Regions from separate parts of the Staphylococcus condimenti genome, predicted to be linked through region 1. Evidence: riboswitches for the same ligand, from Rfam matches in the RefSeq annotation. Region 1 holds a riboswitch; each other region holds the start of a gene.
The links. A riboswitch is a leader RNA that binds a small molecule or an ion and turns the genes downstream of it on or off. The one in region 1 is predicted to bind S-adenosylmethionine.
Positions count from the first base shown of each region.

Region 1 (3,531 bases):
GTTTATCCTATTTTCTGGACAGTACAAAAAGCTTTAGAATATTTACAACCAGGCGCTACAATTACAACAACAACGTCTATTCAAGGCTATGATCCTAATCCATTATTGCATGACTATGCAGCAACAAAAGCAGCGATTGTTTCATTAACAAAAAGTCTTGCGAAAGAATTAATCGAAAGAGGCATCCGTGTTAATTCAGTTGCACCAGGTCCATTCTGGTCACCTCTGCAAATTTCAGGCGGACAACCTCAAGATAAAATTCCAGAATTCGGTCAACACTCAATGATGGGACGTTCTGGACAACCTGTTGAATTAGCCAGCACGTATGTACTTTTAGCTTCAGATGAATCAAGTTATACTACTGGACAAGTGTATGGTGTGACAGGCGGCAAACAAATTAACTAAGACAAAAATTGATAAAAGAATATATTTTGAATATACAACCCTCGACAAAAAGTCGGGGGTTTAAGATTGCGGTCAAGACTGTCATTCGTTATTAAGTTTTGAGATATAAACAGTTTGTTGGTAATTATTTATCATTTTTTCTAAGATTAAGACACTAATATAAATTGAGTGAGGTGCAAGTATGAAGCAATTTGATCCAAATGAGTTAACTCAAAAAGACAATTATAAATTATTGAGCGGAAGTGTGCTGCCGCGTCCAATCGCTTTTGTGACGTCTCAAGATAAAGAAGGCAATATCAATGCAGCGCCATTTAGCTTCTTTAACGTGGTAAGCAGTAATCCACCAATGATTATGATTTCTACAGGACATCTCAATGGCAAACGTAAAGATACATCAGTAAATATCGAAACGATGGGAGAGTTTGTTGTACACATTTCTCAACTTTCAATGATTGAAGGGATTAATGAGACAGCAGCGCCTCTAGCGCCAGAAGAAAATGAGCTAGAACGTACTGATTTTAAAACAGTCCCTTCTAGTATAGTAGATGTGCCGGCGATAGAAGGTGCAAGCATCCGTTTTGAATGTAAATTAGATCGTCTTATTGAATTAGGAGATGACGAATCAGGAAATGATTTAATAATCGGACGCGTTGTACAATACCATATAGATGATGATGTCTATATGGATCCATACAAGATTGATGTAAAAGCATTACAGCCTGTAGGTCGTTTAGCAGGCAATGATTATGCGAAATTAGGAGAAGAGTTTGTGATTCAACGTCCTACTGAATAATCTATTAATAAATAGTTAAACTTTTGACGATTGACGCAAATCGGTTTGCGTGATAAGTTTAAAAAGATTCAAAATTTAAAAATAAATATTGCTTATCAAGAGAGGTGGAGTGAAGGGCACTTTGAAGCCTCGGCAACATGGAAATGCGTGTGCCAAATCCCATAGCGATAATTGCTAAGAGATAAGATATTAAATATTTGTCCTTTTTTCTTAGCTGAGAAAAAAGGACTTTTTATTTATCAAATGAGAGGTGTAGAAGAAAACATGGCTGAAGAGAAAAAGAAAGGTAATGCTTGGGCACTGATTCCTTTGATAGTATTTGTCGGTTTATTTTTAGGGGTCGGTATTATCACAGGTGATTTTACTAAAATGCCGTTGAATATTGCGATTACGATTGCAGTGGTTGTAGCATTACTTATGAATCGCAAACAAAAATTTGCAGATAAAGTTGAAGTTTTTACTAAGGGTGCAGGACATTCTAATATTATTTTAATGGTTCTCATCTTCGTGTTAGCAGGTGCCTTTTCTAAGGTGACTGAAGATATGGGCGGAGTAAAATCAACGGTTAATCTTGGTTTATCACTCATTCCAGGAAACTTGTTGATTATCGGTTTATTTGTCATTTGTATGTTTGTGTCTATTTCCATGGGGACATCAGTAGGTACAGTTGCTGCGATTGCACCTGTAGGATTTGGAATTAGTCAGGCTACTGATATTCCATCTGCGCTTGCAATGGCGACAGTAGTAGGCGGAGCGATGTTCGGTGATAATCTGTCCATGATTTCTGATACAACGATTGCTGCTGTTCGTACACAAAATACACGTATGAGCGACAAGTTTAAAGTGAACTTCCGGATTGTATTGCCTGGAGCGATTATATCGATGATTATTTTAGGTGTATTGACCCACAGTGCAACAATCAGCAGTTCGAAAGATTATGATTTTGATCTTGTAAAAGTAATTCCATATTTATTAGTATTGATTTTGGCACTTATTGGCATCAACGTCATCATTGTATTGATCGGAGGCACAATACTTTCAGGTATTATTGGACTGTTAGACGGTTCATTTAACTGGATAAAATTCTTAAAAGCAGCCTCTGAAGGTATGATTGGTATGGAAGACATTGCGATTATCGCATTAATGATTGGCGGTTTAATTGGATTAATTCAACATTATGGCGGTATTACATGGCTGTTGAATTTTGTTAGAAGCCGGGTAAAATCTAGACGCGGTGCAGAAATTGGGATTGCAAGTTTAGTCAGTGCAGCAGATATTTCTACTGCTAATAATACAATTTCAATTTTGATGGCAGGTCCATTGGCTAAAAATATTGCTGATGAATATGATATCGATCCTAGAAAATCAGCTAGTATTTTAGACATTTTCGGTAGCTGTTTCCAAGGATTATTACCTTATAGTCCTCAAGTTATTGCAGCAGCAGGTGTAGCAGGTATTTCTCCATTTATGTTGATGCCTTATTCGATATATCCAATTATACTTGGTGTGAGTGGCTTAGTAGCAATTGTTTTCAATTTGCCACGATTGAATAAAAAGAAAGATAAAAAAGCAGCATAATTAATTTTTACTTTCACACAAGAAAAATGTTAAAGTAATCATGTTGCAATACTTGTATTAAACAGTACATTCCATAAGGTTTTTCAGATTGATTACTTTGGCTTATGTGCGAGAAATGCGTTAAAATAATGTTGAGTGTGAAAGTAGGTGACGACAGAGTGGCAAGATATAACATAGAAAATGATGTGGTAGTTATTTCTTTGGAACGATTAATGCGTATCAATCCTGAATTGATTTATCAAGCATGGACAGATGCGGATATTATGAGACGTTGGTTTATGACATCGAATCGATCAAATAAATCTATAGATCTCATTCCAGAAGAAGGCAGACGTTATGAAATCGTTGATGAACGAAATGGCAAAATCAATAAAATTACAGGTGTTTATCAAGAATTAGAAGCACCGAATCGTATTGTGATGACAATCGGAATGCCTGAGCTTAGTGATAAAGAAGATACTATTGAAGTTGAAATCTTTGAGCGTGAACCAGGTTCTGATATTACACAAATGAATTTCCGATATACTGCTGTTGTTCCGAAAGAACGACGCTGGACAACGTTGGAATATAAACAACAAAAAAAAGAATATCATGATTCAACTGCACATGGATTTGAAAATATGTTTGTGAAATTACAAGATATTTTGACAGAGATGCAGAAGGAACAAGAAGAATTTTAAATGAAAAAGAAGCGGTACATCACTAATATAGTGAACATGTACCGCTTCTTTTCATGTATTATACTGTTTCTTGTC
Region 1 covers NZ_CP015114.1:2,327,253-2,330,783, forward strand. Annotated here, with positions in the region: gene A4G25_RS11010 (SDR family oxidoreductase) at 1-405, shown strand, start outside; gene A4G25_RS11015 (flavin reductase family protein) at 587-1,198, shown strand; SAM riboswitch class I at 1,288-1,386, shown strand; gene A4G25_RS11020 (Na+/H+ antiporter NhaC family protein) at 1,463-2,776, shown strand; gene A4G25_RS11025 (SRPBCC family protein) at 2,935-3,456, shown strand; gene glpT (glycerol-3-phosphate transporter) at 3,515-3,531, opposite strand, start outside.

Region 2 (3,531 bases), 1.1 Mb from region 1:
TATTTAAAAGATCTTGGTTTAAATGGAAGTGATTTAGGAATTCTTGTTGCGGCCTTTGCATTGGCCCAAATGGTTATTTCGCCATTTGGTGGTAACTTAGCAGATAAATTAGGTAAAAAATTAATTATTTGTATTGGGCTCGTTCTTTTTTCCGTTTCGGAATTTATTTTTGCAATGAGCAGCAATTATACTTTATTAATTATTTCAAGAATTATCGGCGGTTTCAGTGCAGGTATGGTAATGCCGGGGGTTACTGGAATGATTGCGGATATTTCTCCTGCTAAAGATAAAGCGAAGAACTTCGGATATATGTCAGCCATTATTAACTCAGGATTCATATTAGGCCCCGGACTTGGCGGTTTTATGGCAGAGTTTTCACACCGTTTACCGTTCTATTTTGCAGGAACTTTAGGTATTGCAGCTTTCATTTGTTCGATCTTTTTTATACATGGTGCAAAACGTCAAACAACAGATGGTTTTACTCACTTTGAACCGCAAGAATTGGCTAAAATCAATGTTAAAGCTTTTATCACACCAGTGATTATTACTTTTGTATTAGCTTTTGGTCTATCAGCGTTTGAAACATTATTCCCGCTTTATACAGCAGATAAAGCGCACTATACACCTAAAGATATTTCAATTTCAATCACTGGAGGCGGAATTTTAGGTGCTGTTTTCCAAATCTTTTTATTTGATAAATTTATGAAATACTTTAAAGAATTGACATTCATACAACTCGCATTATTTTATTCAGCTTTAGTCTTATTCTTTTTAATTATTGCACATAGTTATTGGTCTATCATGCTTATCAGCTTTATTGTATTTATCGGTTTTGATATGATCCGCCCAGCAGTCACTAATTATTTTTCAAACATTGCAGGAAACCGACAAGGTTTGGCTGGTGGGTTGAACTCGACTTTTACCAGCATGGGTAACTTTATTGGACCTTTAGTTGCAGGAATCTTGTATGATTTTAATTTTGAATTTCCATTATACATGTCGATTGCTGTCATGTTATTAGGAATATTTATTATATTTGTTGAGAAAACGATTAGAGAAAAAAATAAACTCAAAAAGGTTGATAATAAGGCTTGAAACATAGATTGTTTCAGCTTTATTATTCACTTTTATTTTTCAGAAAAATTAAAAATTTAATTGACGGTGTTTATTGATAATGATAGGATAAAAATAATTCAATTAATCAAACTCTTATCCAGAGTGGCGGAGGGATGTGCCCGACGAAGCCCAGCAACCATCGTATAACGAAAAGGTGCTAATTCACATTAAGCGAAAGCTTATAAAGATGAGAGAAAGTAATTAAGACTTTCTCTTTTTAAAGGGAAGGTCTTTTTCATCGTGATGTAAGAGTGGATTAAATTGGAGAACTCTTACATAGGATGGTGTCCATAGATATGAAAAAATTAATAAGCGTCTTAACTTTAGTAGTGATTGCATTTACGCTTTCAGCTTGCGGTCAAAGTAATAGTGCAGAGAATAAGAAAATAACAGTGGCAGCTTCTCCTGCTCCTCACGGTGAAGTATTAGAGCATGCGAAAGAAGAAATGAAGAAAAAAGGGTACGACTTAGAAATCAAAGTCGTCAATGATTATAAAGTGCCTAATAAATTGTTGGATAAAGGTGACGTTGATGCTAACTTATTCCAGCACGTACCTTATTTAAACGCAGAGAAAAAATCTCATGGATACAAAATTGAAGAAGTAGGCAAAGTATTTACGACACCAATGGGTGTATATAGTAAAAAATATAAAGACATTAAAGATATCCCAGAAGGTTCTACGATATATGTTTCAAATAACCCTGCCGAAGAAGGACGCTTCTTGTCATTTTTCGTTAACGAAGGTTTAGTGAAACTTAAAAAAGGTGTCAAAATTGAAGATGCTAAATTTGATGACATTGTTGAAAATAAAAAACACCTGAAATTTAATAATCAACAAGGTGCAGAATTCTTACCGAAAACTTATAAAAGCGGAGAAGGTGCAGCTGTGATTATGAACTCTAATTACGCAATGGACAATGGTTTGAAACCTTCTAAAGATGCGATTGTTATGGAAGATAAATCATCGCCGTTCGCGAATATTCTCGCAGTAAAAGAGGGTCATAAAAACGATAAAAATTCCAAGAATTAATTAAAGTCTTGCAATCTAAAGATATGAAAAACTTCATTGAGAAAAAATATGGAAAAGATGTAGTTCCATATGAAGCAAAATAACTGACAACTTGGAGGTAATCAAATGACAAAATTAGGAATTATCGGGACAGGACGTGTAGGCAGTCAAGTATTAACGGACGCACAATATTTAGGAATCTTTTCAGAAATAGTTTTGATAGATACGAATGAAGATTTGGCGAAAGGTGAGGCTCTGGATCATCGTCATTTACAAGGGTTGGGACATACACACCATGTCGATATTTATAGTGGTAACTATCAAGATTTATCAGATGCAGATATCGTAATCGTATCGGCAAGCGCGCCTTCTACGCCAGAGATGGCAGATAGAACGTTATTGACGCGTGCGAATAGTTTAATCGTACATTCAGTTTTTCAACAATTATCTGAGGTTAATCAAGAAGCAGCCATTATTTTGATTTCGAATCCAGTAGATGCTATGACATTGATTGCACAAGAAGCGGGTTACCCAGCACATAAAGTCATTGGAACTGGAACAAATTTAGAGTCGTCGCGTTTTCGTACTTTAATTGCAGATCATTACAATGTGGATCCTAAGAGTGTTGAAGCATTTGTATTAGGTGAACATGGATCCCATGCAGTACCGATTTGGAGTCGAGTTCGTATTGCTGGTATTGAATTGTCTGAATTTGAAACATTAACCAAAAGTACACCGATAGATAAAAAAGCAGTTTCAAAACGCATAGATGAAGTGGCCTTTGAAGTATTCAAGAAGAAAGGCTGGACCAATTCTGCTATTTCAAGATCAGCTGTTCAGTTGGCACAAGCAATTTTATTAGATGAACATACAATTGAACCTGTCAGTGCCTCTGTAAACGGAGAATATGGATTAACAGGTGGAGCGCTCAGCTTATTATCTTTAATTGATAAGAATGGTATCGCAAAACGTTTGCCAATTTCATTGCACCCTGACGAGCTTCAGCAGCTTAAAGATGCACATACATTTATTAAAGAAGCTGTAGAACAAGCGCATAAGGAGATTGAAAATATATCATAAGCAACAAGCTTGTAAGTTTTGTTGAATGTTTGTAACATAAAAGAATTAAAAAACTAGGGAAAATTACGTACTTTACTTTGATAGTTGTGAAGTACGTATTTTATTTTGAACAAAGCGCTTGAATAACAACGATGAAAACAGTTACATAAAAAAGGTATGTCACCATTTCAAAAGTATCGTTTGTGTTACATTTATTACGTATATTACATTTGGTTTAAATAGCATACCACATAAAGATTTGGCATAGTTTCTGTGTTAATATTGTAAACACAATGATAGAACTATGAGGGAAGTAGAATGAAAACAGTTATTTTATGGATTTATG
Region 2 covers NZ_CP015114.1:1,180,846-1,184,376, reverse strand. Annotated here, with positions in the region: gene norA (multidrug efflux MFS transporter NorA) at 1-1,095, shown strand, start outside; SAM riboswitch class I at 1,207-1,310, shown strand; partial or broken gene A4G25_RS05970 (MetQ/NlpA family ABC transporter substrate-binding protein) at 1,413-2,230, shown strand; gene A4G25_RS05965 (lactate/malate family dehydrogenase) at 2,253-3,206, shown strand; gene A4G25_RS05960 (hypothetical protein) at 3,504-3,531, shown strand, end outside.
Region 2: it holds a riboswitch for S-adenosylmethionine, as region 1 does, so the genes downstream of both, A4G25_RS05970 (MetQ/NlpA family ABC transporter substrate-binding protein) here and A4G25_RS11020 (Na+/H+ antiporter NhaC family protein) in region 1, are expected to answer to the same signal.

Region 3 (3,531 bases), 780 kb from region 1:
AATAGCCGATTATGCTGAGAACATAATCGACTATTTCAATAAGCCTAAGGTAGAATATGGCTCAGACCATACGCCTAACATTTTTACACTCAGTCTTCTTTACCAGGACGTCTGAGTGTTTTTTATTACACCTATATAATAGCACCTTTTGTAACTTCTTATAATTATAATATGTGGCTAAACCGCCTAAACTGTTTGGTATTAATTTACAGTTATTTTTTATACATAGTGCTAAGTGATTTTAACCGCTTCGCTGCTTCATCTAATTGTTCATCATCTAATGCAAGAGAAACACGTACATAATGATTGCCATTATCGCCAAATGGAATACCTGGCGCAACTAATATAGACCGATCTTGTAATAGGAATTCCACAAATTGTTCTCCAGTATAACCTTCAGGTGTCTTTAACCATAAGAATATACCGCCTGTCATAGGTTCATATGGAATAGCACCTTCATCTAAAATAGCAGTCAAGCGATCTCGACGTTTTCTGAACACTTCACTTTGTTGTTCTAAAAAATCATCATAATTATTTAAAGCAAAAGTAGCCGCATCTTGTAATGCACCGAACATGCCAGCGTGGTGATGTGTATGGTATTTCTTCAATGCTTGAATAACATCTTTATTCCCTACCGCAAATCCGACACGATAACCTGACATATTATATCCTTTAGACAGTGAGTAGACTTCTATCGCTACATCCTTTCCATCTTTTGATTGCAAAATGCTCGGATTTTTATGGTCAAATCCAAAGGCAGCATAGGCAAAATCATGTACGATTTTAGTTTGTGTTCCTTTGAATTTTTGAATCGCTTCATCGAACACTCCTTGTGTTACTGTAGAGCCTGTCGGGTTATTCGGATAAGTTAAATAGATAAGCTTCGTTTGTTTCAAGATATCCTCAGGCACTTTATCCCAATCCGGCTGGTAATTCGGAGGTTCTAACTCTAATGCATAGGGATGCGCATCTGCAAATAAAACGCCCGCCAGATAATCCGTATATCCAGGGTCAGGCAGCAACACATAATCTTCTGGATTTACAATACAGTTCGGTAAGCCTACCAGACCATTTTTAGTACCGTATAAAATACATACTTCATCATCTTTATCTAATTCAACGCCATATTGACGTTGATAAAAATCGACAATCGCTTGTTTGAATGTTTCTTTTCCATGGAACGCTCCATATTTCTGGTTTTCAGGAACACGCAAAGCATCTGCAAATTCATCGACAATTCCTTTAGGCGTTTCCCCATCCGGAATACCTACTGCCATGTTGATGAGAGGAAGCGGTCCATGTTCAATCTTTCTTCCCATTGTTTTTCCAAAATAACTATCTGGTATCTTCGCTAACCTTCTTGACATTACCATTCATAGTCCCCCTTTGTTTTGATAGATACATCATACTTGTTTCAAAAAAAGCTATATGTCACTGTATAAGCAACATATAGCTGACTATGTATATGCACCTATCTTTCAAGTTGTACTTGTTGGATGAAGCACAGTGAGGTCAGTCTAAATAACCTTCTGTTGCTGAAGCTTCATAGGGCCAATTCCCTCTGCTTCTCTTGATAAGTTTGATTAATGTAATTAACGCCTTTCATTGTACTAAAAATTCTGACATTTTTCAATTATAGGACTGACCTATAAAAAAACTCCGCAGCAAATAAACTGCAGAGTTTTATAAATATTATTCAGGTTGGCCTTTAGCATCGAATTTTTCTACCGACCCATCTGAATTAACGATATAAGAACCTGCAAGGTTGCCAGACTTATCTACAAATGAAAAGCCCCACTTGCCATCTTCTAATTGTTCAGGTTCTTTATACGTATAAGTGCTTGTATCTAATTTATGACCCTCGTAGTCTTCCACTTTATCAATCACATTAGCACGTGTTACTGTACCGCCTGAACTTGTGCTCTCTTTTGTGTTGCTTTCAGAAGAAGAAGCAGACTTGCTGCTTGTTCCTACTTCAGGTGTTTCACTAATCGAAATCATATTTACCACTTTAGAAAAGTTTGGATTATCCTTATATTTTTCATACAAGTCTTTAAGGTTATAGATTGCACCGTAATCCAATAATTGTTGATACGTATTTGTTCCTTTTTCAGGCATAATAATGATTTGTGAATCTGTCATAGCCATCATCGTAAGATAGTTGCCTTTTGATTCATATGACTCATAAACATCCATATTAGAAGGCTGTCCTGGTACTTGCCCGTCAAATGTTCTTTGGAATTTAATATTTTGGATTGATTCTTGTACCTTGTTCATACTATCCCATTTCTCATAACTATGGTTTAATAATTCTTCTGCGGAAACGGTTGTTTCTGCATACTTTGAATGTCCCACTGCAAACATTGCTAAAGCAATCTTTTCTTTGTTAGTGAGTTGATTAAAGCTTTTGATATTATCAGATGTTTTCTCTGATCCGGAATTGTCATTTTCGCTATTCTTTTCTGAAAACCCTTCTTTATCGGTTTGCTTTTCAGAAGTTTTGTTTTCTTTATGCTGTGCTTCTTGTTTAGTGTCTTCTTTGCTGTCTGATGATTTATTGTCACTATGTCCGCATCCTGAAAGTAAGAGGGTTAAAGTTGCAGAAGCAGCAAACAAATACTTCAATTTCATCTGTTGTTGTCCTCCTATTCAGGTTGGCCTTTAGCATCAAATTTTTCTACTGATCCATCTGAATGAACAATATATGATCCTGCAAGATTGCCTGATTTATCCACAAATGAGAAGCCCCAGCTTCCATCACTCTTTTGTTCAGGCTCTTTGTACGTATAAGTGCTTGTATCTAAATTATGGCCTTCATAATCCTCTACTTTATCAATCACATTAGCACGTGTTACTTTTTCTCCAGAATCTGAAGAATTGCTTTCACTTTCGCTGTCATTACTTGAGTCACTTTCTTTTGGTGCAGGTTCAGATGATTCTGTAAAAGTTATAAGATTTGCTACTTGTTGGAAATTTTTATCTTTATATTGGTTATAAAGATCTTTAACATCATATAATCCGCCCATATTTACTAGATGTTGATACGGGTTAATCCCTTGTGTGCCTGAAATCAATACTTGTGTATCACTGATACCAACCACTAAAGCAAAAGGCCCTCTTGAATCATATGGAGTAGCGTAAAACTTCATATTTGAAGGTGCATTTGGAATCATATCTGGACTAGCTTTAGGTAAAGAAAGTTGTTGAATTGAACGTTGAGTGTCTCCTCCGTTCCCTTTATGAACATAACTATGATTCAGCAACTCACTAGGAGTGACTGTAAATTCAGCTGATTTAGGTGCATATAATGCCAAAGCGACTTTTTCTTGAGGCGTAAGTTGACTTACAGGTTTAACATTTGAGTTTGATTCTTTTTTCGATTCAGAATTTTCATTAGATTGATTTTTGCTAGTTGAGTTTGATGTTGAATTTGAATTTGATTCTTTTTTCTCAGTTTTTTGATTATCGTCTTTTTTAGTCTTTTCTTCATGCTTAGTATCGTTGTCTGATTTTTCTTGTGAACCGCAACCT
Region 3 covers NZ_CP015114.1:1,544,800-1,548,330, forward strand. Annotated here, with positions in the region: gene A4G25_RS07775 (aminotransferase class I/II-fold pyridoxal phosphate-dependent enzyme) at 213-1,373, opposite strand; SAM riboswitch class I at 1,469-1,580, opposite strand; gene A4G25_RS07780 (hypothetical protein) at 1,693-2,631, opposite strand; gene A4G25_RS07785 (hypothetical protein) at 2,646-3,531, opposite strand, start outside.
Region 3: it holds a riboswitch for S-adenosylmethionine, as region 1 does, so the genes downstream of both, A4G25_RS07775 (aminotransferase class I/II-fold pyridoxal phosphate-dependent enzyme) here and A4G25_RS11020 (Na+/H+ antiporter NhaC family protein) in region 1, are expected to answer to the same signal.